Linked DNA regions of Gimesia benthica. The main gene of each other region encodes a partner of the protein of the gene in region 2 in a complex. Links are inferred from orthologs where the notes say so. Each region holds a gene or a part of one and is shown on either strand. Other genes may lie near its edges.

Region 1 (14,808 bases), 2.0 Mb from region 2 along the record:
CGTGCGCAGCAACTTCGAAATCGATACGCTGAAGCAACTCTGTCTGGCCGCCGGCGATGTTGTCGGCACCGGCTATGGATTCGACAAACCAACGGGCCGTCCGCTCCGTCGTATCTCCGATCACGTTCGCGCCATCACCTTCAGTATCCACGAAGGGGTTAACCCCGGTCGCGATAAGGAAAGCTACGTCGTTCGGCAGCTCCTCCGTCGCGCCTTGCTCGAAGGCTATCTGCTCGGTAAACAGGAACCGTTCCTGTATCAACTGGTGCCGGCTGTCGTCGACATCATGCAGACTCCCTACCCGGAAATCGCCAAGACTGTCGAACACGTACAGCACACCATCAAGGAAGAGGAAGAACAGTTCCTGGGCGTCATCGAAAAAGGTCTCACTCGCTTCGAAGGCTTCCTGAAAAAAGCCGAACAGGAAGGCAAATCGGAAATCGCCGGTGAAGATGCTTTCGACCTGCACCAGACTGATGGCTTCCTGATCGAACTCACCGAAGCTCTCGCTGCTAAAAACAATATCAGCGTCAATCGCACGGAATTCAACAACCTGATGCAGCAGCACAAAGAAGGCAGCGGCAGCGGGTTGTTCCTCGATTCGGTTATGTCAGAAGGTCCGCTGACAGCGCTGCACAAAACCACCAGCGACACGCAATTCAAAGGCTATGAAACCACCGTGGATGAAGGTAAGGTCGTCGGCATTATCGCTGAAGATCGCCTGGTGGAATCCGTCGTGGAAAAGGGTCATGCCCATCCCGTCGTTGTCGTGCTCGATCAGACCCCTTTCTATGCCGAAGCCGGTGGTCAGGTGGGAGACACGGGTTACCTCGAAGGAGAAGGCCTGAAATTTGAAGTCGTGAATACCCAGCGTAACGGCGGATTGATTCTGCACATCGGTCATCTGCAGGAAGGCAAACTGGAACAGGGACAAACCCTCAAGGCTACGGTAATCGAACCGCGCCGGTCCGGCATCCAGCGTGCTCACTCCGCCACTCACCTGCTGCATCACGCCCTGCACACCGTCATCGGCGACAGCGCCATGCAGCGGGGGTCGAAAGTCGAACAGGACACACTCCGCTTCGACTTCTCACACAGCAAGGCACTCACCCCCGAAGAAATCAGCCAGGTCGAAGATATCATCAACCAGCGGATTTCCGAAGGCGCCTCTGTCACCACCCAGTTGATGAAACTGCAGGATGCCCGCAACCTGGGAGCCATGGCTCTCTTCGGTGAGAAATATCCTGACAATGTCCGCGTGGTCCAGATGGGTGACTTCAGTATCGAACTCTGCGGGGGAACCCACCTCACCAATACGGGACAGGTCGGACTCTGCAAGATCGTTAATGAAGAACCGGTCGCCAAAGGCGTTCGTCGAATTCACGCTTTAACCGGCCCGAAAGCCCTGGAAAAGACGCGCAACAGCGAAAAGCTGCTGCAGGAAATCGCTGGTCAGCTCAAAGCGCCTCGACTGGATGAACTTCCCCAGAAAATCGCCCATCTGCAGGACGAAATCCGGGAAATGAAAAAACAGCTGCTTAAGTTCTCCAGTAAATCACTGGCGGGAACCGCCGATGAACTGCTGGATGAAGCACCTGTTGTGAACGATGTCAAAATCGTGGCCTATCACGCGAAAGATGTCTCACGCGATCAGTTGCGGGAACTGGCAGACCACCTGCGGAAGAAAGGCAAACAGGTCGCACTGATCCTGGGTACCGAGATTGACGGCAAAGTCGCTTTGATGGCCGCCGTTAACCAGGAGCTGGTAAAACAGGGACTCAAAGCCGGTGACTGCGTGAAAGCAGCTGCCAAAGTGGTCGGCGGAGGCGGCGGTGGTCGTCCCGATATGGCCGAAGCCGGCGGTAAGGATCCGGAACAACTCGACGCCGCTCTGAAAACCGGCGCAGACTACTACCGCAGTCAGCTCGAAGGTTAACTTTGACGCGTTGAACGCCTAGAGCAGCTTACGACGATTCAGCTCAGCGACGACATGTTGCACAATCTGCGACACGTCGCTGGCGCTGAGATCTTCGCTGACTCCTGTCGCACAGCCACCGATGGGCTCATTGGTGAAGCCATGCTCAGACAGCATGCACTGCAGCGTACGACTCAAAGTCACGATATCCGTTTTCTGTTCGGATGTAATCGGCTGACGTCCCTGCCCCATATTGAACCCACGGAGTTCAACCGCAGCCCGGAACCCTTCCGGAAACTCAGCAGAATAGATCATCGTATCGAACAGCGTCAGCAGATCATATTGCACACGACGGGCTTCATCGAGCTGACCGGAAGTGGTCAGGTCATACAGCTTGCGTGTCAGCTCCGGTACGACACCAGAACTCGCATTGGTTCCCCCGTCTGCACCAATCAGCATCAACGGCATGAGTGCCGCATCCCAGCCTGTCAGAAATGAGAATTCCGGACGGTTGGGCCGCACGGCCTGAATCATACGAATCATGTTGGGCAGATCGCCAGAGGAATCTTTGATCGCCACGATCTTTTCACATTCTTCTGAAAGACGCTGGATCGTTGGTACATCGATCGGACTCGCAAACATCGGAATGTTATACAGAGTCACATCGATGGGAGTATTATCCCCAATTTCCTTAAAATAGGCATAAACAGAGGCCGGGCTCAACTTGTAATAAAAAGGAGCCACAATGGCGACTGCCCGAATACCCAGTTCGTAGTAGTACTCGCAGGCCTTGATCGTTTCCCGCACATTGGCTTCCGCAGCCCCGGCCAGAATCGGTACACGGCCGCGAGTCTGATCCGCAATGATGGCTACAATTCGTTTGCGTTCTTCAGGAGTAAAACGAGTGAATTCCCCCGTAGAACCGTTGGGATAGAGCCCATGCACTCCCTTTTCGATCAGCCAGTCAATATAACGGCGTAATTCCGGCTCATTAATTTCACCACGAGAATCGTAGGGAACCAGGTTGGGAGTGAAGATACCACGGAGCTTGGTCTCGGACTGCATGTTGGGGGACACCTATACTGAAAATCAAACAGGACTGGGAGTTTGAAGAATTTAGGTGAAGTATAACATATAAATCAGCCCGGGGACACGGATTCAGACCTCTTCTCGCGACTCTTCCGGAGACTCGGAGGGGTCCTCAGAATCGGAATCCGTCTGATCCGATTCACCTGCGCTCTCCGTTTCTTCGTCAGATCCGTTATCCCTGCTGTTAAACTCCTCAGCCGTCACCCCCGCTTCCAGCAGGGCCTTCGCCTCGGTTTCCGCAGATCGGCCATAGAAGAACAGAATCAGGAACAGCACCACCAGCCCGACCGGTAACAGGATATAAGGCTGAAATCCGAAGCCCACCGGCAGGTACCCGAAGAGCACCGAGACCCCCGCGACTGTCAAAGCGTAAGGGATCTGGGTCAGCACGTGATCGAGATGGTCCGAGCCTGATGCTGCCGACGACAGAACCGTAGTATCGGAGATGGGAGAACAGTGATCGCCAAAAATGGCGCCAGCCAGCACACCACCGATGGTTCCCAGCATCAGATGATGATTAGGATCGGCTTCATTCAGTGGCACCAGCAGACTGTAAGTCAACGAGATCGACAAAGGCATTAACAGGCCCATGGTAGACCAGGAACTTCCGGTTGCGAAACTGACGACGGCTGCCAGCAGAAACGTAATGGTAGGCATCCAGTTGGGTGACAGTTTTTCAGAAAGTAGTTCCACCAGCACACCGGCGGTATTCAGGTGCTGCTGATCACAAACGGTCGCTACGGACCAGGCCAGTACCAGAATCAGGATCGCCAGGAACATACTCTTGGCCCCGTTTGCCCAGGCCTCTACGCATTCACTCAACGGAAGCGATTTGGAAAGGCTGCAGCTCACGACCGCTGCAATCGAAGCCAGAAAAGAGGTAATCAACAGTACGCGGTTGGGAGAAGAATGCTCAAGGACATTTTGAAAATTGACTTTGAGCTCCGCCTGTCCCAACTGTTCCCGTTCCAGATTGAGCCTGTTAATCTCGATCGTCCCTGTCCACCAGAGTCCGATCATAGCCAGCCCCAGTAATACCACCAGGGGGACCAGTGCATTCCGCAACAACTGGCGTCGCGCGAGCTCACCACTTTCGGCATGCCCCTCTACTTCCGTCACATTAAACCGCCCGGGACGAACCAGTTGCCCGTAAGCGATGGCCCGTGTCTCTGCTTTTAACATCGGTCCAAAATCATTACCGATGTAAGCCACCAGCCAGACAAACGCCAGCAACTGTAACGGATAGAATCGATAAGGCAGACTGTATAAGAAGGTCGTATAGTAGTCCCCGGTCATCCCCAGACTTGCGTAAGTATCCGCGATATATCCGATCTCGACACCAACCCAGGTGGAAATAATCGCAATTCCCGAAACGGGTGCCGCGGTTGAGTCGACCAGGAAAGCCAGCTTTTCCCGCGAGACTTTCATCCGATCGGTAAATGGTCGCATTGAACTGCCGACCAGCAACGAATTCGCGTAGTCATCAAAAAAGATAATCAACCCCAGAAACCAGGTCATGACCTGGCTGTGCTCTCGCTTTGATGCATAGCGGGAGAGACGATTGACCAGAGCAGCCGTACCTCCCCCTGCGGACATCACACCGACCATCGCTCCCAGGAACATCGTAAACATGATGATCATCATGTGGGAATAACTGGTACTGCCTGGCTCGACAATCTCATGGATCACGAACGTATCCAGCGTATGCACGAATCCCAGAAACAGGTTTCCATGCGATAAGATGACAGCCCCCACCCAGATACTGACCAGCAAAGCGAGGATAATATTCCGAAACCAGATCGCCAGTATCACCGCAATCAAAGGAGGTAACAGGCTCAGCCATTTGGAAATTCGATAAACTTCCACAGTGCCTGACCGACGCTGGTCAGGATCCACACGGATCACATCGCTGGTAATGTAGACCTTTCGATTCTCCGCGAGATCCGTTTTAAGCTCCAGCACTCCGTTTTTAAAAGGCGGCAGTGCCGTGTCGACTTCATGGACCCAGAGCTCAAGACCGACAACTTTCTGAGGGTGCTCAGAAAAATTGGTATCCAGACTACCATCCAGATTTAGCGCCCGGATTGTGACCTGACTCACGGGAATATCGATCACAGCCACATTGGGGGCTTCAATCTGGTAACGTGCCGGCTCCTGTTTGAGTGGCACCTCCGCAATCGGTGCGGTCTGCCCCAGCAGGCTGGTGATAATAATCAGAAGTGAATGAGTCGCCGCCATCGTCCCTCAGGCTGCTGAGTGATTCTAAGATTGGGACAGAGCCTGTCCGCGTCAGATCAGACGTTCCATTTCTCGTGAAAACATATTGAAACGGATCATCATCCGAACCGCAAGCGAGGATTTCCAGAAACGCATGTTCGCTGCTTAATCACCGCCGGCAGATGTAAAGCTGGCTAATCTACCGAGTTATCTGGCTTCTCGGCGGGCCAGTAAAGATGGAAGGTGACCCCGCGATCGGAGTTGGGTTCTGCAGCAATCGTAGCGCCGTGCTGCGTGGCAATCCGCCAGGACTTGGACAAACCAAATCCGAGCCCTCGTCCCGCCTGCCGCGCCGAATAAAATGGATCAAACAGGTGGATGCGTTCTTCCTCCGTCAGCCCCGCCCCCTCATCAATGACCTTCAAGTGAATGAAAGGCCCTGACTCCGTCTCAAGCGGGGAGGCACTGATCTTAATCTGTCCACCTGCTTCCATCGCCTGCAGACTGTTCAACAGCAGATTACTCAACACGACTTTCCACTGTGTTTCATCTGCGTACAGGGACAGCGACTCAGCAATGTTGACCTCTAGCTGTACTTTCCATTGATTGATTTCTTCCTGTAAGCTTACGAGCACGTCATCAATGGTTTGTGAGAGCGACAATGCTTCAGGTCGGGGAGCGGGCGGACGTGCGAACAACATCGCATCACCGATCATATCCCTGACCCGGTAAGCCTGACCGCCAATTGTCGACAGGGCCTGCCGACGTTCGGGGTCAGTCTCTGATTTGAGCAGCATCTGCACCCGCCCGACGATGGTCGCTACGGGGTTATTGATTTCATGTCCGGCCCCGGCGGCAAATTCCGCCATCGCTTCCAGCTTATCAGCGTCGGGGAGAATCCATTTCGCTGTGGAGGTCGACTCTCCCGAATTAGATTCTCCCTGTATTAAGGCCTGACTCAATACGCGCTGACTCACATCCAGTAATTCAGAAACCAGAAGATCAAACCCGTCTCTCACACTGGGAGTAAATAGAAACAGGCCCAGCATCGTCTCCCGATGACAGGCCTGATAATAAGCGCGTGCAGGTTGATCCGAAATATCGGCAAAAGAATGAGCCTCATTCATCAAGGCGTGCAGCCGTTCTTCGCGGGAAGCCCCGGGAAGTACGGGAACAATCTCACGATTCACAGAAGAGGCTTCCTGCTCCGAAGCATACAGCATAGCAGCCGAAAACTGAGAGGGCTCTGATTCCAGAACCCCCAGATAAACGGCAGCAGAACCTGTTGCTTCACACCAGACTGAAGCGAGTTCACTAATGGTCGATCCCAGTGAGCGCGTGGGGATCAATGACCAGAGACGTCGAGAAATGACAGCCGGTAAGTGAGTCTCTACGCTACCGGTCTCGCTCGACATCTGACACTCCCTGCAGCAGTCTCCACGACGACCGGACGTTTTCCGATCGTCATGAAACCGATGACTGCCCTGGTTCAGGCAGTGTGAACAGACTCCAGGTTCAACAGTGTGCAGACCCGATCTGCCAGTTGCTCAACTTCGAACGGCTTCTGCATGAAGTCGTTAGCGCCGGCTGCTTTCAGATCATCAATCTTGTCTGCTTCGACCATACCACTGATACAGATGATTTTCACATCGTCCATGGATGAATCACTGCGGACCCGCTGACAGACTTCTTTACCGTTAATATCAGGCAGCATCACGTCCAGAATAATGATGTCCGGATGATATTCTTTGACCATCATCCCTGCATCGAAGCCGTTGTTCGCAACACGAATTTCGAAGCGTGAATCGGCTTCCAGAACGTCGCGAATCAACTCTACCAACTCTTCGTCGTCGTCCACAATTAAAGCTTTGCGCTTCCCACTTTCCAGGGCATCAGTGGGAATTCCGTTGTCCTTCATGAACTTGAACAGAACATCGCGCGGAATACGTCGAAAACGAGAACCGGGTACCCGAAATCCCTTTAATTGGCCAGAATCAAAACAGCGAATAATCGTTTGTTGACTCACTTTGCAAATCTTTGCGGCTTCGCCTGTGGTAAAGACCGTTTTCATATTGCTCATCCATCCTTTGAAGACCCGACCCTGTTGAGCGGGAATGACCAAGCGCTGTAAGGTTATTACGACATGCAATAACCGAGCCCCTGCGCAGGTGCCCCAGTGACCCGTTCACTGATCAACCTGCCTGAAACTGACATCTCCATAATCAGCCTCTTATCTATTCACTTGAATCCAGTCAACTGAATTCAGGTAAAGCGATAAAAAACCGCATCCTCCAAGGTGCAGTTCTGTGGCCCGTCACTTGCCAAACGCTACTGATTGGCCAGACGTCACAGGTATCCCACATGGATCCAAACGCCAAAACTTTCAATACCGCTTGACTTTACCAGTATTATCAATAATTCCGATTGTATCTATTCTGACGATTTGGTCAACACGCATTCGCTCGGTTGACCAATTTATTGAAATAAACATGTACAAAACATGAACTTAGAGAAAGTCGAGCAGGCTGAATTCGTACTATTTCAACGAAGATTAAATCAGACAGTTAAGTAGCGCGCAGCACAAAACTGACGCATTCATAATGAGTTATGAGAAATATTCTTCCAGAACGGAAAATTTCAGGTCGCCATGCGGCTGCTACTATTGAGATACAGCACCAGAACCGTCAGATCGGCTGGAGTCACTCCACTGATCCTTCCTGCCTGTCCAATGTTACGCGGCTTGACACGACTCAGCTTCTCTTTGGCCTCATTTCTCAGATTGGGGACCAGCTGATAGTCAATATGGTCAGGTATGTGCAGTGTCTCTACGTTCTTCTGCTTTTCGATTTCAGCAGTCTGACGACGGATATAACCAGCGTATTGGACCTCAATCAGCGTCTGTTCGATGGCTCTCTCCGAGAGCGGCATCTCTTTGAGGGCCGGAGCAATTTCACAGATTTCTTCCCAGCCCGTATCCTGGCGACGCAGCCATTCCTCCAGCGTGTTCCCCTGGTAACGGGTTCCCTGAATGAACTGCTTGATCTGGTCAATCTCGGCTTCATACGCCTGGTACTTCTGCCAACGTTCATCATCGACCGAGCCTACTTTACGCCCCAGCGGTGTCATCCGGCGGTCTGCGTTATCCTGTCGGAGCAGCAGTCGAAACTCGGCCCGTGATGTAAACATTCTGTAAGGCTCATCGACGCCTTTCGTCACCAGGTCATCAATCAGCACACCCAGGTAGGCCTGGTTCCGATCCAGAATCAGGTCTTCCTTACCAGCCAGCTTCAAAGCTGCATTCAAACCGGCCAGCAACCCCTGCCCGGCTGCCTCTTCATAGCCCGTCGTTCCATTCAACTGACCAGCGAAGTAAAGACCGGAAACCCGTTTCGTCTCCAGCGTCGGCTTGAGCTGCGTCGGGGTCGCGAAGTCATATTCGACTGCATAGCCGTACCGCATGATCTCGGTCTGCTCCAGTCCCCGAATCGAATGAATCATCTTGTCCTGCACATCACGAGGCAGACTGGTGGAGATCCCATTACAGTAATATTCGTTGGTGTAACGTCCTTCCGGCTCCAGAAAGATCTGATGAGAATTCCGCTCTGCGAACCGGACGACCTTATCTTCGATCGATGGACAATAACGCGGCCCAGTCGAATTAATCTGTCCCGAATACATGGGCGCGCGGTGCAGATTCTCGTTGATCAACTGATGCACGTAGTCGTTGGTTTCTGTCAGATAGCAGGGCATCTGCGGCTGTGTCAGCTTCTCTGTCAGATAAGAGAACGGCTGCGGTGCTTCATCACCGGGCTGTTCTTCCAGTACAGAGAAATCAATGGTCCTTCCATTCAGACGGGCGGGAGTTCCTGTTTTGAATCGCTGCAGTTCAAAGCCAAGCTGGGCCAGGCTGTCAGACAGGGTTCCCGTGGTCCCTTCTCCGGCGCGCCCCCCTTTGGTTTTCGCTTCACCGGTATGCATAATCGCCTGCAGAAAAGTTCCCGTCGTCAGGATTACGGCTTGCGCTCGATAACAGGCATCGCCGTGTACCAGCACTCCGGTAACCAGATCCTGTTCCACAATCAGACTTTTGACCATCTCCTGGCGTAACGCTAGATTGTCCTGCTGCTCGACCTTCCACTTCATGCAGAACTGATAAGCCTTTTTATCAGCCTGGGCCCGGGGACTGTGCATCGCCGGCCCTTTGGAACGATTCAGCATCCGAAACTGGATCCCGGTCTCATCGATCACCCGCCCCATTTCGCCGCCCAGCGCATCGATCTCTCGCACGATCTGTCCCTTGGCAACTCCACCAATGGCGGGGTTACAGCTCATCTGACCTACAGTGTCGCAGTTCATGGTTAACAGAGCCGTTTTCGCTCCCAACCGGGCTGCAGCCAGAGCGGCTTCGCAACCGGCGTGGCCGGCACCGACAACAACGACATCAAAATCATAGGTGACAGAATAACTCATGGTTCTTCTTTGCAGTTCAGAGACGCCAGGCGTGCTAACTTATCGAAACAGGGGACCCGCATCGGGGGGATTGAGCTTCAAATGCTCCAATGCCGCCATCGTGACGATTCGCCCGCGGGGAGAACGCTGAATGAAACCGGAACGCAGTAGAAACGGCTCGACTTCATCTTCCAGCGTATCAGCCGGGATATTCAGACTGTGCCCCAGCGCCTGGACTCCTGCAGGCCCGCCGGAAAATGTCTTGATCAGAGTTTCCAGGTACCGGCGGTCCTGGCGTTCCAGACCAATCTGATCGATTTCCAGCATTTCAAATGCCCGCTTGACGACTTCATCGGTAATATTACCATCTGCCTTGCTCGTCGCAAAGTCCCGCGCCCAGCGTAACAGGTTATTTGCCTTACGTGGGGTGCCTCGGCTGCGGCGGGCAATTTCAAAAGCAGCATCGTCGGTGATCGGTGTTCTGAGTTTGCGGGCATTCCGCCGCACAATTTCGATCAGATCCTGGTCTTCATAAAAATCGAGGTGCTCGCGACGGACAAAGCGATCCCGCAAAGGCGCGGTCAACATACCGCTCCGTGTCGTCGCACCAATGACGGTGAACTTCTGCAGTTTCATATTCACCGTCCGGGCATTCAATCCTTCACCCAGGGTGATATCGACCCGAAAATCTTCCATGGCCGGATAAATAAATTCTTCCACGGTCGCCGGCATTCGGTGAATTTCATCGATAAACAGGAACGAACCGTGGCTGGCATTGGTCAGGTAAGGCAGCAGGTCTTTGGGGGCACTGAGTGCAGGACCGGATGTGATCTGCAGTTCGGTTCCCAGTTCGCGAGGCAGTACGGATGCCAGTGTCGTCTTTCCCAGGCCAGGCGGACCATCCAGCAGCAGGTGCCCCAGCGGCTCATTCCGCTTACGGGTCGCGTCCAGAAAGACCTCCAGGCGTTCCACGACCTGTCGCTGACCGACCACTTCACTTAAGCGCTGGGGACGGAGTTCGTCATCATATTCAGGATCATCAGCCAGATAGCCGGAATTCCAGCCCCCGCCACCGCCGGAAAAATCATCTTCCGGCTCGTCTTCCCCTCTAATTACAGGCTCACGAACCATAGTTTCGACCAGGACCTTATGTATATCACCCGGAGACCCCACGGCCTCTGCAAATCGGCTGGTATCATAGCAGACAGACTCCCCTGACGTAAAACCCAGACAGGCAGGCTCTGGAGAATTCTGACAGCTCAAAGGTCGAAAAAGTTCACGGTGAGTGTGTAATCTGCGCGTAGGCTACTGCTTTGACCAGTAATACATAAGAGTAAAAGAAGACCGTCGCCGGAAGGCTCAGCAGAATGGCTCCTCCCAGCACTGCCTCAAATGGTAGTTCCAGCGAATACACCAGCAGAAACGAGATCCCAAATAATGCTGCGACCCCCAGCAGAACCAGCCCAAACAACGAAAGAAATATCAGAAACAATGTCAGCAGATTTCCTTTAGTCACATCAACCGACTTACCGAAAGCATCGACCCCGGGCAGGTTTCGGTCTACCAGCAGATAGGGATAGGGCCAGAACATCAGCGCCAGTACATACCCCAGCAACGCAAATATCAGATTGGCAAAGAAGATGAGTCCCTGAAAGAGGATGGTACAGAGAACCATCCGCCCCACAAATGGTCTGCCTGCGAACAAGTCCCCCATGACGGGCTGATGATCCCGCGCCATTTTCAGAAACAGGAGCACTTTTCCCAGCTCACAGTAAGCGGCACCATAGAGCGTCACAATGACCAGGATCAGCCCCAGAAATGCCACACCCAACACCATCAGAGGCCCTTCCGGCATCACCGACTGCAGCCCCATACAGACCAGAAGAAACACTCCCAGGAGCAGCCCTGCAAAGCAGGCAAACAGAATATTGGCCAGTAGAGGACCAAGGATACAAAGGCCCGGATACTCCCAGAACAATTGCCAGGCACGGTCCAGAACCTGCCCGACTTTGATTGACTGATACTCGTCTGTTGTTAATGATTTTCGGCTGAGAACCTCTCCACATTCGGTACATGCGTCATCGGATCTGAGGTTCACAGCCCCGCACATGGGGCATTCCACAGTCTCAGCGGCAGGCTGCCGGAGGGGAGGTTCCTCGAAGAAATCGTCGTAGACGTCAGCAGCCAGCGAGTCATCGGGACGCGGAACGGAAATCGTTTCAGTGCACTGAGGACATCGTGCCAGGCTTCCCGCCTTATCATCAGGAGCAGACAATACTTTCTGGCAAAACGGGCACTCAAACTCAATCGTCAACGAATCGGGACTTTCTCAGCTGTTCTAACCGCGTTTCAGCAACCATCGATTACTGGTTAGTCATTTCGGCGTAGGCGACCGTTTGAAGCATGTACGTAAAGGGGACAATCAAGATCAAACCGACGAACAAAGTCACAATCCCCCCGACCGCTACGATCAGGAAGCTTAAAATGGATAGCCCGAAGAACGTCAACTTGTTGCCGGCCATGACTTCTTTTGCCTTTTTGAATGACTCAATCCCCGGCAGATCCCGATCGATCAGGATGAACGAGTAAGGCCAGAACATCAGCGACAGAATGATTCCGGGAATGATCAGAGCGATGAATCCCAGTGTGACAACCAGACCGTAAATGATACTGCAGAGAATCATCCGCCCCAGAAACGGACCTCCACTGAAGAGTTCATTGAATTCAGGGTTCTCCCCGCGGGCCAGTTGGAGGAAAACCCTCTGCCCTCCCAGCTGAAAGTAAAACATGACACAGTAGGTCATAAAATTCTGCATGAGCGCCAGGACCACAACTGCCACCATAGTACCATCTCCGCGCCCCCCTCCCTGCAGGACCGCCGTCTGGACGATCTGCATGAAAATTCCGATGACCATGGAAGCCACAAAATAAATACTGCCGGCGACCAGAGGAATGGCAATGACCATTCCGAGATTGGCTTTGTAGAGCTCCCAGGCACGGGAGAATGTCTCATTGATGCTGAAGATCCGGGGTTCCCAGCCACCTCGACCAGAGCTACTCGTTGCTTTCAGGGTCTCGCCGCAGTAGTCACATTTCGCAGCGCCTGCAGGGACCGATTCACCACACATGGGGCAAACCTGCTGACCACCGGCGAGAAAACTCTGTTCCTCGCTGACCGTCTGCTCTCCCAGAAAGCTGGACTCCTCCGGGACAGGGGCGTCAAACTCACCAAAGCCATCATCAGCACTAATATCTGTTGCCGGCGCCGGTACAGTCACGGCTTCGCCACATTGGGGACATTTTGCTCTGCGGCCGGCTTTGTCATCTGAAGTTTTGAGAACTTTGTCACAGTGTGAGCAACTAAATTCAATCGTCAAGCCGCTGTCCCCCTCAAAATCAGGTTGTCAATGTTGTCAGCTATTCGGCCATGACCTCGGCCATGATTTCGTCTGGAATGTTGAAGTTCGCTGTGACGCTCTGCACATCATCATGGTCTTCCAGTGCTTCCATCAGTTTGAGCACTTTTTTACCATCTTCCACGTCCAAGTCTACAGTTGTCTCGGGAATCCGTGAAATTTCTGCCAGATTGGTGGGAATCTGTTTCTGTTCGAATTCATCTGCCACCTGCTGAAACGCTTCCACGCTACAGGTCACCTCATAGACATCGCCATTTGCTTTAACGTCATCGGCTCCCGCTTCCAGGGCGATTTCGAACAGCTCATCTTCTTCCACGTTTTCACAGGGAACCAGAAACAGCCCTTTCCGCTCAAACATCCAGGCAACACAACCAGTGCTGCCCAGATTACCGCCGTGCACTTCGAAGATTTTTCGAACTTCCCCTGCCGTCCGATTACGGTTTTCAGTCAGAATATCGCACAGTACGGCGACACCGGCTGAACCATAGCCTTCATAAACCAGTTCTTCAAAATTCTCTCCGGAGAGTTCGCCGCAGCCTTTTTTGACAGCCCGGTCGATATTCTCCTTAGGCATACTGGCCTTGCGGGCTTTATCGATCGCATAACGCAGGGCCAGGTTCATCACCGGATCCCCACCCCCATGCTGAGCAGCCACGATGATAGCGCGACTTAATTTGCCAAAGAGTTTCCCTCGCTTTTTATCTACCACCCCTTTCTTGGCGGCGATATTAGCCCAGTGTGAATGACCTGCCATGGATGTATTTCGCTTAACTCGATATAGGTGGAAGATGACTGCGCGGAAATCACGCAGTATGAAATGGATTTGCGCCAATAGTACAAAAACTCACAGGGGATTGAAATCGATCACTGACTCAGTTTTTGCTGGATCTGATCAATCAGCTTGGTGTCAGGCGGGGTTGCTTTCCGGGCTGCTTCCAGAGCTTTTTTCCAGAGTTCAGCAGCCTGCTCGTTCTTATTCAACTTATGGTAGCAATCTGCCAAATGGTCCAGGATCGTACTGTCTCCCCCTCCGGGAAGTTTGCTGGCCTTTTCCAGATATCCCACGGCCTCTTCGTACTTCTTCAGCTTGAACAGCACCCAGCCCATACTGTCGAGGTAAGCCATGTTGTCTGGTTCCGACTTCAGAGCAATCCGGATCATCTTTTCCGCCTTCTCCAGGTTCTTTCCCTGGTCTGCATAGAGATATCCCAGATCGTTGTTGATCGAGGGACTGCTTGGATCTTCTGCCAGCATCTCCTCGAGCACTTTCTCACCTTTGGCGATGTCCCCCTTCTGAACATAACTGTTCGAGAGCATCATCTTGACCTCATAGACCCGGTCTTGCTGCTGAGGATATTTTTTGATGAAGCTCTGAATCTGCTCGATTGCGTTATCCCAGTCATGTGCATGGTAGTAGATCCAGGCATGCTGATAGTCGAGCATCGGAAACCGCGGAGCGGCCTGACGTGCTTCCTCGTTGACTTTGAGGGCCGCTTCAGTCTCTCCATTCCGCTCCAGTGCGTCAGCCAGAAACGACATCAGGTTAATTCGCTGTGGTGCCAGCAAAGGATTCTCTACCGCTTTCCGCAACAGGTCAGAAAGTTCGCCGTACTTCCCTTCTTCGCGCAGTAAAGTGCTGTACTCCTGCAGAATCAATAGCGTCCAGTTCCCACGGATCTGGGGTTTAGCGTGTTTCCCTGCTGCATCAATGGCGTACTCGTA
Region 2 (14,714 bases):
ACCTGATATGGTAACACTGAAAGCAGATTACAAAATCATGTTGCTCACCATTCTGCTTCAACCGGATCCCGTGCCGGGGCGAGAAGCAGGCAGCGACGACCCCCGGATTCGCAGCTACACTCGCTCGCAGCGAATCCAGTAGCTTTTGACGGGTTGACTTATCTTTGATCTCCACACTCCCCAGCACTTTCCAGCCATGAAAGGTCTCGGGGTCTTCTTCGTCCAGTTCCACATCCGGGTCGAGCGAATACAATTCCCACACCGGTGCCTGTTGCAACGCCGCGTCCGCCTCCACAGGAATCTTGTCTCCCGCAGGGGGCAGTCTCTCCTGACACCCCCACAGCATGACGCCGATTAACAACAGTCCGGTTCTCATTTATTTCTTCCTGTCGTCGTGCATTTTTACATTCGAGCCAGCCTCTGCGTCAGCAGCCTTACCTGTTTCTTAGTAAATGCGGGAGGACTCTCAAGACTTGGTGGCAGCTCTCCCCATACTAAGTTATTCAGCACAAAAATAAGACAGCACATTAATCGAAGAACACACTGCCTCGACGCACGAACTCACAGTCTTCGAGGTCAAACGAAGTCTCGGGCTCGGTATCACCGCCTTTCGGCAGTTGGATCGTCACTGGTTGATCGGTCACGGGAACCCGGCAAAGATAGACCGTGTAGCCCCCTTCGACTTCGTGGGTGTACTCGAAGAGTAACTCCCCCTCTTTGTGCCCCAGCGTTTCCACAGTCACCGATCCCAGCGAGAAGCCATAACTGATTTTTTGCTTTGAATCGACAGCCGGATTGATCGTAATCACGCCGGAAGCTTCATCAAACGAGATCGCAGGCCCGGCAGAGGGAGTGCTACCTGAGCATCCAGCGAGCAAGAGTAACAGTAGGATGATTCGTCTTTTCATAACGAAACCCGCTAACACAACTGCAACAACTCAATCCGTGTTTTCCGCGATCCGCCACAATACACCGGAGGGGTCATATAGTACAAAGTCCCGCATCCGCCAGGGGCGTTGTTCCGGTTCGGTCACTGTCACGCCATACTTCTCGGCAATCTGCTGTTCTCGCACGTGCTCCCGCCAGTCATCCACATTCTGGACCGAGAGATGCATCATGAAATTCTCAGCCAGCTCTCTGACGTAATATTTCTGCAGCAGAAACGTGCAATTACCACAATGCAGATAGGCCAGTTCATCCGAAGACCAGGGAACCTGAAAACTGAGATCCGAGTAAAAGCGTTTGGAAAGTTCGAAATCCTTCGCAGGCACAAAGGCTTTCAGTTCGAGCGTTTCCAGATTCAATTCGTGTTCCGCATTCATCCCGCCGGCTCCTGTTTCAGATGGATCCTATGTCAGCATCCTTTCATCGTACCGCGAGTTACAGGTCCAGCAACAGAATTTCAGCAGGATCAGATCGGTTCATCGAAGTGATCAACTCATTTAGAGTTGAACCCTGAGGCATTGTCCCTGAGTTGGACAGAGTTGCGAGGGACAGAACTCGGTCTGCAAATCCGTGCGGGGAGTCACAAAGATCAGACAGCCTGCATACCGCACGCGGACATACGCATGCAATCTCCGCATCCCTGCCAGATCCATGCCCATCGTGTCATAGAGCAGGACTTCGGGGTCTTTTGACAGGGCTGCAGCCATGCCGAGAAAGCGGCGTGGATTCGCAGCGTTTTGTGAAAGCAGGGGAGCGACCCGGACGGGGAAGTCGCCGATAGTCTGTTCGGCTGAAGTTTGAGAGAGACTGGAATTCTGCACCAGCCAGTCGACCGTAGCGGATTCTTGAAACAGGCGTTTTCGCATCGAACGCGGGTCAGCTTCTTCAGCGACTACGACCTGTCGCCCCTCAGACTGAAAACGTTCGTACAAACGCTGCTGCAGTCGCTTCACACCATCCCCGGGATCTGCATGCAGACACCAGACAAAGCCGGGACAATACAGGATATCGTTTGTACCGTAGAACTCAGACATGCGCTCTTCCCATGCCCCCAACGCAAACGAGCGGGAATATCAAAAGACATTCCCGCTCGGCATCGTTTTCTGGTTAAAAAGTGGGCACGGGCGGGATCGAACCGCCGACACCAGGATTTTCAGTCCTGTGCTCTACCAACTGAGCTACATGCCCTTCGTTTCCGCTTTGAAATCACTGGCGTTAACTCCCTGTGAATTCATCGCTTAATGGAAGCGAGATGGAAATATAAGCCATTCCGCGATCAGTTTCAAGCATAACCACCGTTTCTGATTCAGGAATCGTCAGTTTTCCCGGAGAAGTGGATCTGGCTCTGCAAATATCGACAGTTTCACGGCTTATGAGGTTCGGATTAGCAGCAATTTAACGGTCAGGGCAGCTTAAACCTGCCCGTAAAACAGTTCTGATGACAGATCGATCTCATCTTTGCCGGGGGTGGGCAGGGCCTGATCTATTTGCAGATCACTCTGGCGGAGATCAATAATGCAATTCGGATCCAGGGGATCGGCCTGTTTGCCGTCCGCGGTCTGGATGATCTGTACGATCGGACTCGTATAATTTTCCCCGTTACGACGAATCACCCGGGCCGCACTCCCGTCTGTCAGGGTGACGAAACTTCCCACCGGAAACAGCGAGAGCAGGTTCAACAGGGCCCGCATGGAGGAAGAATCGATCGTTTTCGTGTTAGTCATCCGCAGCATGTATTCCATGGCCGCATATGGCATCAGGGCAGGGCGGTCCTCCCGGGAACTGGTCAGTGATACATACCAATGCGCCACATTTAAGATCCGGGCGAACAGGTGAATCATATTCTGAGTCCGTTGACGAGGATACCCGGCACCATTTGGCTGTTCGTGTACCTGGTAACAGACGACCGGCACAATACTCGGAATCCCGGCCACATCTTCCAGTATTTCCAGAGAAAAGATAGGATGCTTCTGCAATTCCATCCGCTCCAGCGGATCGAGCTTGCGACGCCATTTACCGATTTTGGCCTGCACCTTGACCATGCCCCAGTCGTGCACCAATCCACACAGACCGATGTTTCTTACGTTGGTTTCATCCAGGTTCAGTTCGGAACCAATTGCCATGCCTAACAGCGACATCTGCAGACAGTGCTGCGAAAGGGTTTCGTCGGAGCCAGCTTCCATGGCAACTGAGATCACACAATCGGCATCGGAAGTCAGTTGAGTCAGGTAATTGGCAGCGATGCCAGCAATTTCAGACCCCTTCGGCGTGCTTCCCTTGAGAGCACCACGCATCATATTATCCAGTGACTCGCCGAAGGACTGCTGCTGAGCGAACAGGTTTTCCCGATGTTCCCGGTCATATCCTTTACAGCCATGCACCACCATCGAATCACGGAGTGCTGGCCCCGTATTGGCGACGAACATCGACCCCGATTCGATCAGCTTATCCAGCTTCTCTGTCAACTCGGTCGAAAAAATCCCCCGATTGGGATCATCGACCAGCGGATTACCCACCAGCGCATTCAGACTTACAGTAGCAGCATCGTCACCGTGCAGTTCCACATGGCTCTGTTTTCGCTCGCGCAATAAATCTTTGAAACGTGAGGTAATCACGGAACCTTCAGCCAGCAGGAGCACACCATTCGCGTCATGGATCGGATTTTGAATCGTGCGTCCCACGATCAGATCTTCTACACGAATCGCAACGGTCTCCTGATTTCCCGCTGCATCACTGTGAGTGAGTTCTGGTTTTTCCTGAATTTCTGTAATCATAATCGGAACCTGAGCGAACCATAAATAATAATTGATGAAACCTGACGGCTTTGAGCGTCTGTGTGAGCTGCCGATCACACCATGGTTCACCTGAGTAGAGACTTATTTCAACTCTAGGTCAGAATTCTGCTCCCTCACCCGAGGAGGGATGTCCATGGCAAAAATCTCATTCAGGTCCTGACGGTTATAACAGTCATGCTGTTTCGCCAGAAATCACCTAAGGGTTTTACCTGCTAACAGATAGGCAAAACAGGCGTGAGCAGGCTTTCGAGTTGCTGCAGCACCTCTGCTTCACTGGGCTGAGGCGTGGCAATCAGTGCACGTAATGGAAGCGGTGTTCCATCAAAACGGTAGAGGGAACCGGCTGAATGGATACCAGAGATCCCCGTCGGAAGGAAGACTTCCGGCTCAAGGTCGCTCAGAGGAGCAGGGCCGACATGAATCAGCGGGATCTGTTGTAACTCCTGCAGGGCCAGTTCCGAAAGTCCCGTCAAAGGTGCATCACCAATCAGCAGACAGACATCAGCCTCTTTCTGTTCCAGCATGCGAACAGTCGCATATTCACAGGGAGAAAAACGGGGATACCCGACTGCAAAGTTCACAGCCGCTGCGTAACCTGTCTGCCAGGCCAACACCGGTTCGGCTCCTTTCGCAGCCCCTGCAGCAGGAACATTCATGGTATGACAGCGACGTTCAGACTGAATCTCCCGGGCCAGTAATGAAAGTGCTTCCAGCTTACGATGGAACAGGCGATCTTCAGAGACAGCAGGTCCGAAAAAAATCACGATGTAGCGACTCTGCCGAATCAGCGCTGCCAGTGATTCCAGTTCTCCTGCTGACAGACCTGAGGGGACATCACCATTCAGAGCAATCCCCCTGAGTAGTGCCCGTAACCGCCAGAGGGTTTCAAATTCCCCCTCAACAGGAACACGGAGTGCAAGATCAACATCAGCACTTGCATCTGACGCGGAAGCACCAACGGTGACGAATTTCCTTGAAATCGCGTCGGTCCCGGAATTCAGGCTCTGCTGGTGATGCGGATTCGCCCGTAGACTCTCCGCGTTCCAGTAGATAATCAAATCAGCACGACTACGCACTTCTCCTAAAGTGCAGGAGGCTTCTCCCACCTGCTGGAGTGCACGCGTGGAGGCTGAGGCACCGCTGTCGATCGTGGCTCCGATTCGATCCGCCAGACTGATGGCAGCCCGTTGAGCTTCGGTCGCGGATTGTCCCATGCCAAAGAGCAGGGGAGAGGTCGCATTTTGAATCAGCTCTGCAGCGCGAGTCAAAGCATCTTCCCGAGATGCTTCAGCGCCACTGATCAGGGGCTGTAACTGATTCGTCTGGCGGGAGCGCGCAAACCACGCCTGCCCCTGGGGGCAGGTGGTCTGCACGTCTAGTATCTGTTGGCCGTCTGTCGTGACCTGGATGTTATCGCAGACGCAGCAACATCCGGCACAGGTCACATCTTCAAACACGTTCTTCACAGACAGTCTCCGCCAGCAGTTTCAGGAGAAACAGGCAGCATTCAGGCCAGCTGTTCTTTCAGCTCTGTCAACAAAGCGACCGCTTTGCCGATATCAGCCTTCTGCTGATCCCGCTGCTCGGGAATTTCCCGTTCAATGGTCAACGGGCCAGTGTAACCGATTTCATTGAGAGTCCGCAGGTAAGTTCCCATGCCAACATCGCCGTCCCCCAGAGGCACTTCTGCTCCCCAGGCCACGCCACGTTGATCTTCAGGAGCCCAGGTGGCATCCTTGCAGTGCACACTGCCGACCAGATGGCCAACCCGTTTCAAGGCAGCAATCGGATCGCCCGTCCCGTACAGAATCATGTTCGCGGGATCAAAGTTGATTTTCAGATTGTCACGAGCCACATCACCGATGAAATCAAGCAGATGATCGGCGCTTTCCTGCCCGGTTTCGAGGTTCAGATTCTGGCCGTTCACTTTGACATGATCCAGCAGATCCTGGGTGGTTTTCACCAGATCCTTGTAATCGTCGCATTCACGATCTTCGGGAACGAAGCCAATGTGCAGCGCCACGGTATCACAACCCAGCAGTTTGGCGAAATCGGAAATCTCTTTCATCTCTTCTGTGCGGGCGGCCCGGGTTTCGGCAGGAACCAGCCCCACGGTCTTCTTCGTTGTTTCAATATCTGCGTAGCTTTCGCCATCAAAACCACCGAAGACGCAGGTCAGCTGAATGCCGGCATCGTTGCATTTCTTGATGAAATCTTCTGCAACTTCTTTCGTCCGAGTCTCCGCATGGGGGGCATGAATCTGAATCGTGGGGATTCCTAACTCCTGGACGACATCGAAGTGTACCCCCAGTCCCGCGTCGACGGATGCGAATACACCAATAGGCCATTTTTCCATTCTTTTGCCTCCCCGATTGATTGTTTCTCTAGGTCTCAAATTGTTCGGTTTTCATTACAAAACAGGCCCCCGCCTCTCGGGAGCCTCAACTCATCATAAGGAGATCATCCCGGTTTCACAAACCACGACCTCGGTTTCTTAACAAAAAAAAGAAACACTTTTTCGAATGTCGTTTCCCGCTTCCCCCGTCTATTGTTTCCAGCACGACTCCCCTTATAATGGAGCCTGCTTGCAATGATTGCCCCAGAATAATTTAGTCGGCCCGGCCACTGAAAGGATACCGCTCATGATTGAAATCAATAAAATCCTCATCCCCACAGACTTCAGTGAACCCTCTCAGGCCGCTACTCAATACGCCGTCGAACTGGCAAGGAAATTCGATGCCCAGCTGCACCTGCTGAACGTGATTGAAGACCCCGTGGTCTACATGCCCATGTTCGAAAGCTATGCACTGCCGCCCAAGGAAGACTTCGAAAACTTCTCCAAAACCCGTCTTGAGAACTGGATCCTGGACGAAGATAAAGAAGGGCTCGATCTGGTTACCCACTGGGTACACGGCAATCCGTTTGTCGATATTCTGAAGTACGCGAAAAAAGAAGACATCGACGTCATCGTGGTCGGCACACACGGTCGTTCCTTCACCGCGCACCTCCTGCTCGGAAGCGTGGCAGAGAAGGTCGTGCGGAAAGCCCCCTGTCCGGTTCTGACCGTCCGCCCGAAGGGACACCAGTTCATCCATCCGGCACAGGACTAAGCCTGATTCGGCACGCTGATTCAACCTGTTGACAGTGCCTGCTCCCCAGTGAGCGCGCCTGCTGATAATCCAGGGACACTCTCTACGTGATTGGCGACTCATCACATACTTCAGAAAGTCGGATTCCCTTCTACGGTAAATTGTTCAGCCTGATTGCGTTTGTCATCATTCTGAATCTGCCGACGCCGGACGATATGTCCTCTGCTGCGCAGCGCCTGGCTGCGGTGACCGCACTGATGGCGATCCTCTGGATGACGCAGGCACTGCCCATTGCCGTTACCAGTCTGGTTCCGCTGTTTGCCTTTCCTCTGTTCGGTATCCAGAACCCGGCGACGGTCAGTCAGGCTTATATTAATCAGAATATCTTTCTGTATATGGGTGGGTTCATTATCGCGCTGGGCATCGAAAAATGGGGCGTCCATCGCCGCATTGCCCTGCATACAATTAATGTAGTCGGGTCGAGCCCCCGCCGGGTCGTGCTGGGGTTCCTGTTTGCAACCGGCTTTCTTTCGATGTGGATCAGTAATACCGCCTCTACGCTGCTCATGCTCCCCATCGGCATGGCGATCATCGGTTCCATGTCCGAACTCGCACTGTTCGATTCCAACGTCGATTCTTCTAAAGCCATTCGCCATTTTTCGGTCGCGCTGCTGCTGGGCATCGCATATTCCGCCAGCATCGGTGGAGTCACCACGCTGATCGGCACGCCCACCAATATCGCCTTTCAGCAGATCTGGCTGGCTCAGTTTCCGCAAGGCCCGCAACTCTCGGCAGGGGAGTGGATGATCATGGTTGTCCCGTTCGGGGTGACCTTCATTATGATCACCTGGCTGGTTCTCTGCTGGAGAATGCCATCGCTCTCCAGTTCCAAAACATCCTCTCGAGATATTATTCAGGAACAGATTCAGAAGCTGGGACAACCCACCCGCGCGGAAGCCCTGATGCTGTTCGTCTTCGCGACCACCGCCATCCTCTGGGTCACGCGCAAACCATTGATCTTTGGTGAATGGGAGCTGCTGGCTGGCTGGGAACAGTTACCCATTCACTTCCTTAAGAAATGGGGCATCCCCGCAGACCAGGCCTCAAGCTGGGTCCACGATTCGACCGTTGCCATGGGGATGGCGATTCTGATGTTTGCTATTCCTGCCCGGAAATCCGAAACGGGGCAGACGGAATATCTCATGGACTGGGAGACCGCGGAACGACTGCCCTGGGGCGTCCTGCTGCTGATTGGCGGCGGCTTTGCCATCGCGGGCGCATTCAAATCGACCGAACTCTCCGACTGGGTCGGGCATGTCTTCTCGCAGGTAATCGCCGGCTGGCCCGCCTGGGCTCTGGTTCTGGCCGCCTGCCTGATGCTGACCTTCCTGACCGAATTCACGTCGAACATCGCAACCGTGAATACGGTACTGCCGATCCTGGCTGCTACCGCGGTCAGTCTGGAAATTGACCCTCGGTTGATCATGATCCCCGCAGCGATCTCCGCCAGTTGTGCGTTCACCATGCCGATCGCTACGCCCCCGAATGCGATTGTCTTTGCTTCGGGAAAGATCAAGATGTCCGACATGCTGACTTACGGCATCATCCTGAATCTGATCGGCGTATTCCTGCTCACGGCCTTCATGTTCTTCTACTTCATTCCGCAGATGGGCATTCAGCCGGGAACTGTGCCGGACTGGCTTCACGCTCGCTGACAGTCTGATGCGACAGTTTATTTACCGATGCAGAACTTGCTGAAAATTCGATCGAGGATGTCATCGGTGTAAACCTGGCCGACGATCTGCCCCAGATGCTGCAGGGCTTCGCGTATTTCAATCGCCACCAGTTCTTCTCCGAGTTGCAACTCGGCAGCTTCTTCCGCAGCCCCCAGAGATTCACCCGCTGCCCGCAGGCTTTCCCGACACCGTGACGCGGTGGAGCCGATCAGATGCCTGCCCCCGCGATGCGTCTCAGACAGCCGTTCCAGTATCTGATCCTGCAGAGCTTCCAAACCAGTCCCCTCCGCAACACTGATCTCCAGGTCGGCCTCTATCGAATGAGAATCCACAGGGGCAGGAGAGAGATCGCTTTTCGTACGCACCGTCAGAACATTGCGAACGGCTGCCAACTGATCGCGCTGACTGCGGTCCTCGGCACTCATTTCAGGCGTCAAATCAGCGGCCGTGCACCAGACCACCAGATCCGCCTGTTGCGTCTGTGCCTGACGAAAATTCTGAGCACTGACTGAAATTTCATGTGCTCCCGTTTCCAGGCCGGCGGTATCAATCAGGTGGATACTCTGACCTTTCCAATTCAGCGGTGTCACCAGGTAATCGCGGGTGGTACCTGCGACATCCGATACGAGTGCGGCTTCCGCATCCCCGACCAGCGCATTATACAGTGTGCTTTTCCCCGCATTAGGGAGCCCCGCCAGCACCAGCGACAGACTCCCGGTCGACTCCATCCGCTGTGCCGAATCGGCATATAGCTGTTCGCAGAACTCGCGAATGCCTTCCAGACGGGTGACCAGCGTCACGCGGTCTATGAATTCAATGTCTTCCTCGACAAAATCGAGCCCCGCTTCCAGTTCGGCCAGCAGTTCCAGCAGTTCAATGCGTGCCCGCCCGATCCGGGTTGAGACACCTCCCGCCAGCTGACTGAGTGCCAGGTTCAGCTCTTCATGATCGTGCGCATCAATCACCCCCAGCACCGCCTCGGCCTGCATCAGATCGACGCGTCCTGCCAGAAAGGCACGCAAGGTGAATTCTCCGGGCCGCGCCATGCGGGCACCGCGGGAAGCGATCTGCTCGATGGCGGCTTCCAGCAGAGGGGGAGAACTGACGGTATGAAATTCCGCCAGCGGCTGACCGGTAAAGCTCCGCGACGTCGGCCAGTAATAGAGTGCCCCCGGCAGGCGGGTTTCGGAACCTGCCAGTTGCAGTGTTCCCGGATACCGCTGCGAGTGTATGCTCTGCTGCCAGTCCGTTTCCGCTTCAAAACAGGCTGACAGACAGGGTAGAATCTCGCGACCACTGATGCGAATCAGGCCGGCTGCGCCTGCTCCGGGAGCAGACGCCAGTGCCACAATCGTATCGTCAAACTGCAGATTCATGTCGCGTCTCTCAGGACGTCCTGACTATCGACGTTTCTTGGACTTCTTCCCGTTGCCTTTGTCGCGGGGATTCTGATCACGCTGTTTTTCATTCAGCGCTGCCTGGGCCTGAGCCTGGTCGGCAATCTCCTGCAAGCGGGCAAACCAGCCTTTTTTCGCAGGCTGTTCATCCTCTTTGTCCGTCTTCTTGTTCTTGTTCGGCGAAGACTTCTTCGTCTCCGCTGTGACTTCGATCACATTCGGATCGGCACTGGTCGCAGGATGACGTTTGGCCTGGAAATCCAGCAGTTTCCGCTCGCAGATCCCCCACAAACTGGAAGCAATGAAGTACACACACAAACCGGCCGGCACGCGGTAGAACAGGAAGCCCATCGCAATCATCATGTAGTTCATGATCTTGTGCTGCAGCTCCTGATCTTTGTCGGTTGGAGGCGGCATGAACAGCTTCTGCTGTACCACAAACAGTCCTACAGTAATCAATGGCAGCAGGTTGAAGTTATCTCCCAGAACCGGCAGATTGAACGGCAGCTTGAACAGGGCATCCGGAGCAGCCAGGTTGTCGATCCAGAGGAACGGGGTTCCTCGCAACTGGACGGCATTGTTCAACGCGGTGTAGAGACCAAAGAAGATTGGCAGCTGCAGGAAGATCGGCAGACAGCCAGCCAGTGGGTTGTAGTTATTCTTGCTGAACAACTCCATCTGCGCCCGGCCCAGCTTCTCGCGATCGTCGCCGTATTTCTTTTTCAGCTCGGCTATCTGCGGCTGCAGCTCTTTCATCTTCTGAGCGCCTACAGCCTGCTTCCGCGACAGGGGATACAGACTTCCCCGCACGATCACAGTCAGGCAGACAATGGCAATCCCGTATGACAGACCAATGCTGTGCAATGTCGTCAGCAACCAGAGCATCAGCTTAGCTACGGGACCGAAGAAACCGAAGTCCATGATCTCGGTCGCCTTCAACGGCGGTCCGAGCAACGATTCCCGTTTGGGGCCGGCATACAGAGCATAGCTGTGCTCGGTCTCACCGCCGGCGGGCAGTTCGATCTCATCAGAATTGATTTTGACCGTGATGCGGCTCTGTTCTTCAGTTTTCACATTCTGCTGGATGAGCACCGGCTCGACACTCGCAGAATAATTGGACTGCATCTCACCGTTGACCAGTTCCGGCTTATAGTTCTTGCCATCCGGAGTAAGCAGGGCGGCAAAATATTGAACGTCCACACCGGCGAACTGAAAAGCCCGTGTGTATTTCTCGACGTTCTGTTCCTGAATTTCTTCGATAATGTCTGCAGCGTATAAGGTCGTGGTGTCGACACTCATATCGTCCTGCAGGAATCCAATGCGAACATCGCGGAACTTACGCGTATTGTCTGCGTTCTCCAGCGGAATTCCCACGGGACCCAGCAGCTGATAATCCAGCACCTGCCCTTGTGAGCTTTCGTTAATCAGTTTGAGATCGAAGTGAATCAGGTAACCGGCCTGCTGGGTATTGCGGAACTCGCGAAAATCCTCTCCCTCAGGTTTGCGGTATTTCTTCAGGCTGAATACCTTCTGAACTTCAATACTCCCATCCGGAGCACTGAGTCCCAGGCGGACCGAATGAATGATTCCGTCGGCATCTTTCACTTCTTCCAGCACCTTCCAGTCAGCGCGACGGGTATTGGTGAGGAAGGGGGCCAGTTTCTGGTCCAGCTGTTTCATCTCGATCTGTAAAGACCGCGAAACCTCTTTGGCACCACTGAATTCCCCCAGGATCTGCAACTGTTTCTTGTTATCGTCCAGGTCTCTGTAGAGTGGATCGTTCAGAGAGGCTTCCAGGACAGCAGCCCCCTGAGTCGTGATTTTCGCCTGCAGAAAGTAGCCTGAGTCCGGGTCCAGTGAACCGAGTACAATTGTCCGATTGGGATTGCGGGCAAAACCGGCTTTCTGTTCTGCCGGCTGTTCGGGCAACGGCTTGACTTCGCCATTAGTCGGCGGCTTTTTCGCGACCAGGGGCAGATCGGGATCCTGCTCATCCTGCGCAGGCGCGTTCTCAGCCTGCTGTTCTGCGACAACCTGAGGACGGGGAGCAATGCGGGGGACAATGAACATCTGCCAGAAAAAGATGACTGTGGCAGACAGTACTACAAAGAGTAAAAGTCGTTTTTGTTCCATGATTATCGACCGTCACGCAGACGATCGCCCAAAAAGTTATCTAAATCAGGGATATCGTAAATCTTCTCGGCGGTCGTGTTGAAATCGTATTCAACCCGGCAGAAGGTCACCTTCTCATCATCGATAATGACATAGGAAGAGCGGCTATCCGCATCACGGGGCTGTCCCACCGAACCGACATTCACCAGGAATTTTTCCTCGCCGAATGAGTAAACGTAATCAATCTCATCCGGAGCAAGGAAATTCATGCTTTCTGTAAAAATGCCGGGAATATGAGTGTGTCCCTGGAAGCAGTACTGGTCGACCAGACCAAAAATACGTTCCATTTTCCGCTGGTTATAAATGTCTTCCGGGAAGACGTATTCGTTTAGTGGATTACGGGCGGAACCATGCACGAACAGCAGTTTATCCTCGCGAATCATCCGCGGCAGTTCGCCCAGAAAATCCCAGCGATCCTGGTTTTTATTGGCATCACCCGTCTCCAGCATCTTCCGAGTCCAGAAGATGGCGCGTTCGGCACCGGCATTGAAACCTTCCGGATCAAACAGGGCAGCCTGGTCGTGGTTCCCCAGCAGAGACTTCTTGCATCGTTGTCTGACCAGATCGATGCATTCCCGCGGATTGGGTCCATATCCGATGATATCACCCAGGCAATAAATCTCGCTGATCTCACGGCGATCAATGTCAGCCAGGACAGCTTCCAGCGCCTCGAGATTACCGTGAATATCACTAATTATCGCTCTTAACAACGGACAACTCCCACTTTGTTTGACCGGGAATACCAGTTCGAAAGACTATCCAGGCAGTTTGCTTTTTACGGAGCATGACCACCCGAAGTTCTCATCAGAAATAAACTGCGACGGGTCAGATCTGTCAAAACAGACATGAATGCATTCACACAATGAAACACCGCCGCGGCACCGCGAAAGAAAAGCAGCGGTAACATGCAACGGGACACTGAGTCTGACCGGGTCTGACAAAAGATCACTACAGCTCTGAGAGACCGTCCAAAATCTTTCCACCAAAGTCCCAATAGTAGCAGTACAGGGGCACCATCTCAAGGCTCTGTTTACAGTTATCATTCGTTACCTGTCAGTAAATCTTCTGATTTCATCTCAGCTGAATGCCTTCAAAAAACAACATTGCCTCATTCATGACTGAAAAACACACCAAAACTCTCCCAGATCACCAAAATCGGTGATGATTTCTCTCCCCGGATTGAGTCAAAACATAGGAAACTGGGATAATACTGGCTAAATAGCGTTTCAAATGGCGAAATCAGGGATTGTACCGACTTTCAGGCCTGAAGCAGTTCTGCGGGGCAATTGAGCCACTGCAACACAGCGCGAGATCCACTGCGATCCCTGCAAGCGGCATTATCCAACCATCGCCGACCTCAAGCAGTGGTCACATTAACAGTTTCCTGAACCTCAAAGATGCAACCGAGGAACAGCTGCTTCCCAAAATCAACAGCCGCGTCGCTCCCGATGTTGCCTGCAGGAAACTGTGGTCTATGTTTTGGTACCCCTTCATCATGATTGTCTCCCAGTTTTCAACTCGGGTCGCACTGTTCGCCGGGATGGCGGACAAGCAGCCTGATTTGAAACCCGGTCTCTTCACATGTTCCCCGGAGCAGGTGAGCGATTCCGCCATCTGCGCTGTCGAACCGTCTGGACGGTCGCTGACAGTGCCAGACACTGGTTCCAGTGAGATCTAACATCCTATTAACTTTGATCCATCAAATCAGTTGTACGACGATTACAACGCTACAAGCACCTTTTGGCGAGACATAAATCAATGAAGACAAATTCAGGCTCATTACTGGTAGTTGATGACGACCAATACATTCTGGAAGCCATGGCAGACTATCTGCGTAGTCTGGGGCACCGTACAGAGACCTCTCTGACCTGCCTCGATGCCATCGAACGACTGAAAGAATTTCCGTTTGAAGTCGTGATCTGTGATGTCAACCTGCCGGATCAGGATGGATTCCATCTGCTGGAGTGGGTTGAGCAGAATGCCCCCGACACCGCCGTAATTATGCTCACCGGATACGGCACGATCGAAAGTGCAGTCGAAGCAATCCGCCTCGGGGCCTTCGAATATCTCACCAAGCCGGTCATTGATGAAGAACTCAGCCTGACCATTGAACGCTGCCTGGATCAGCGACAGGTGGTCGAAGAAAACAAATCACTCAAAGCGCAACTCGATCAGCGTTATGGCCTGTCCAACATTGTCGGACAGGACTACAAAATGCAGAAGATGTTTGATCTGATCGAAAGCGTCGCCGATACGCGTACCACTGTTCTGATTCTGGGAGAGAACGGAACCGGTAAGACAATGACGGCCCGCGCCATTCATCAGTTGAGCGATCGTGCCAACAAACCATTCGTCGAAGTCGCCTGCGGGGCACTGCCTGACACGCTGCTCGAAAGTGAATTGTTCGGACACAAAGCCGGTTCGTTTACCGGAGCGACTCACGACAAAATTGGTAAGTTCCTCCAGGCCGACGGAGGCACACTCTTCCTGGATGAAATCGCGACCGCTTCTCCCAGCCTGCAGGTCAAACTGCTGCGTGTTCTACAGGACCGTGAGTTTGAAGCTGTCGGCGATAACAAA

What was found.
Region 1: the proteins of F1728_RS01055 (region 2) and mnmG are in contact, whole or in part, in a solved structure (PDB 9HIP), measured with the Escherichia coli proteins. The link is inferred for Gimesia benthica from one-to-one orthologs.

What each region holds. Positions count from the first base shown.
Region 1 is NZ_CP043930.1:2,262,701-2,277,508, forward strand. What follows is about bases 7,276-10,207. They hold mnmG (tRNA uridine-5-carboxymethylaminomethyl(34) synthesis enzyme MnmG), read right to left. Parts: upstream 9,692-10,207; coding sequence 7,859-9,691; downstream 7,276-7,858. Other genes in these bases: F1728_RS08565 (response regulator), read right to left, coding at 7,276-7,292; ruvB (Holliday junction branch migration DNA helicase RuvB), read right to left, coding at 9,731-10,207. Outside these bases: alaS (alanine--tRNA ligase), read left to right, coding at 1-1,936; F1728_RS08550 (dihydrodipicolinate synthase family protein), read right to left, coding at 1,955-2,980; F1728_RS08555 (Na+/H+ antiporter NhaC family protein), read right to left, coding at 3,074-5,242; F1728_RS08560 (sensor histidine kinase), read right to left, coding at 5,416-6,636; more of F1728_RS08565, read right to left, coding at 6,711-7,275; more of ruvB, read right to left, coding at 10,208-10,801; F1728_RS08580 (hypothetical protein), read right to left, coding at 10,947-11,945; F1728_RS08585 (zinc ribbon domain-containing protein), read right to left, coding at 12,034-12,948; F1728_RS08590 (YebC/PmpR family DNA-binding transcriptional regulator), read right to left, coding at 13,088-13,840; F1728_RS08595 (tetratricopeptide repeat protein), read right to left, coding at 13,951-14,808. UniProt on the Escherichia coli protein: NAD-binding protein involved in the addition of a carboxymethylaminomethyl (cmnm) group at the wobble position (U34) of certain tRNAs, forming tRNA-cmnm(5)s(2)U34.
Region 2 is NZ_CP043930.1:218,362-233,075, forward strand. What follows is about bases 7,752-10,589. They hold F1728_RS01055 (tRNA modification GTPase), read right to left. Parts: upstream 9,942-10,589; coding sequence 8,562-9,941; downstream 7,752-8,561. Other genes in these bases: F1728_RS01050 (SLC13 family permease), read left to right, coding at 7,752-8,544; F1728_RS01060 (YidC/Oxa1 family insertase periplasmic-domain containing protein), read right to left, coding at 9,966-10,589. In the rest of the region: F1728_RS01005 (hypothetical protein), read right to left, coding at 1-376; F1728_RS01010 (hypothetical protein), read right to left, coding at 528-908; F1728_RS01015 (VOC family protein), read right to left, coding at 939-1,322; F1728_RS01020 (hypothetical protein), read right to left, coding at 1,443-1,979; F1728_RS01030 (HD-GYP domain-containing protein), read right to left, coding at 2,358-3,719; F1728_RS01035 (hypothetical protein), read right to left, coding at 3,953-5,206; F1728_RS01040 (sugar phosphate isomerase/epimerase family protein), read right to left, coding at 5,248-6,096; F1728_RS01045 (universal stress protein), read left to right, coding at 6,383-6,850; more of F1728_RS01050, read left to right, coding at 6,937-7,751; more of F1728_RS01060, read right to left, coding at 10,590-12,095; F1728_RS01065 (metallophosphoesterase family protein), read right to left, coding at 12,098-12,844; F1728_RS01070 (sigma-54-dependent transcriptional regulator), read left to right, coding at 13,893-14,714. UniProt on the Escherichia coli protein: Exhibits a very high intrinsic GTPase hydrolysis rate. Involved in the addition of a carboxymethylaminomethyl (cmnm) group at the wobble position (U34) of certain tRNAs, forming tRNA-cmnm(5)s(2)U34.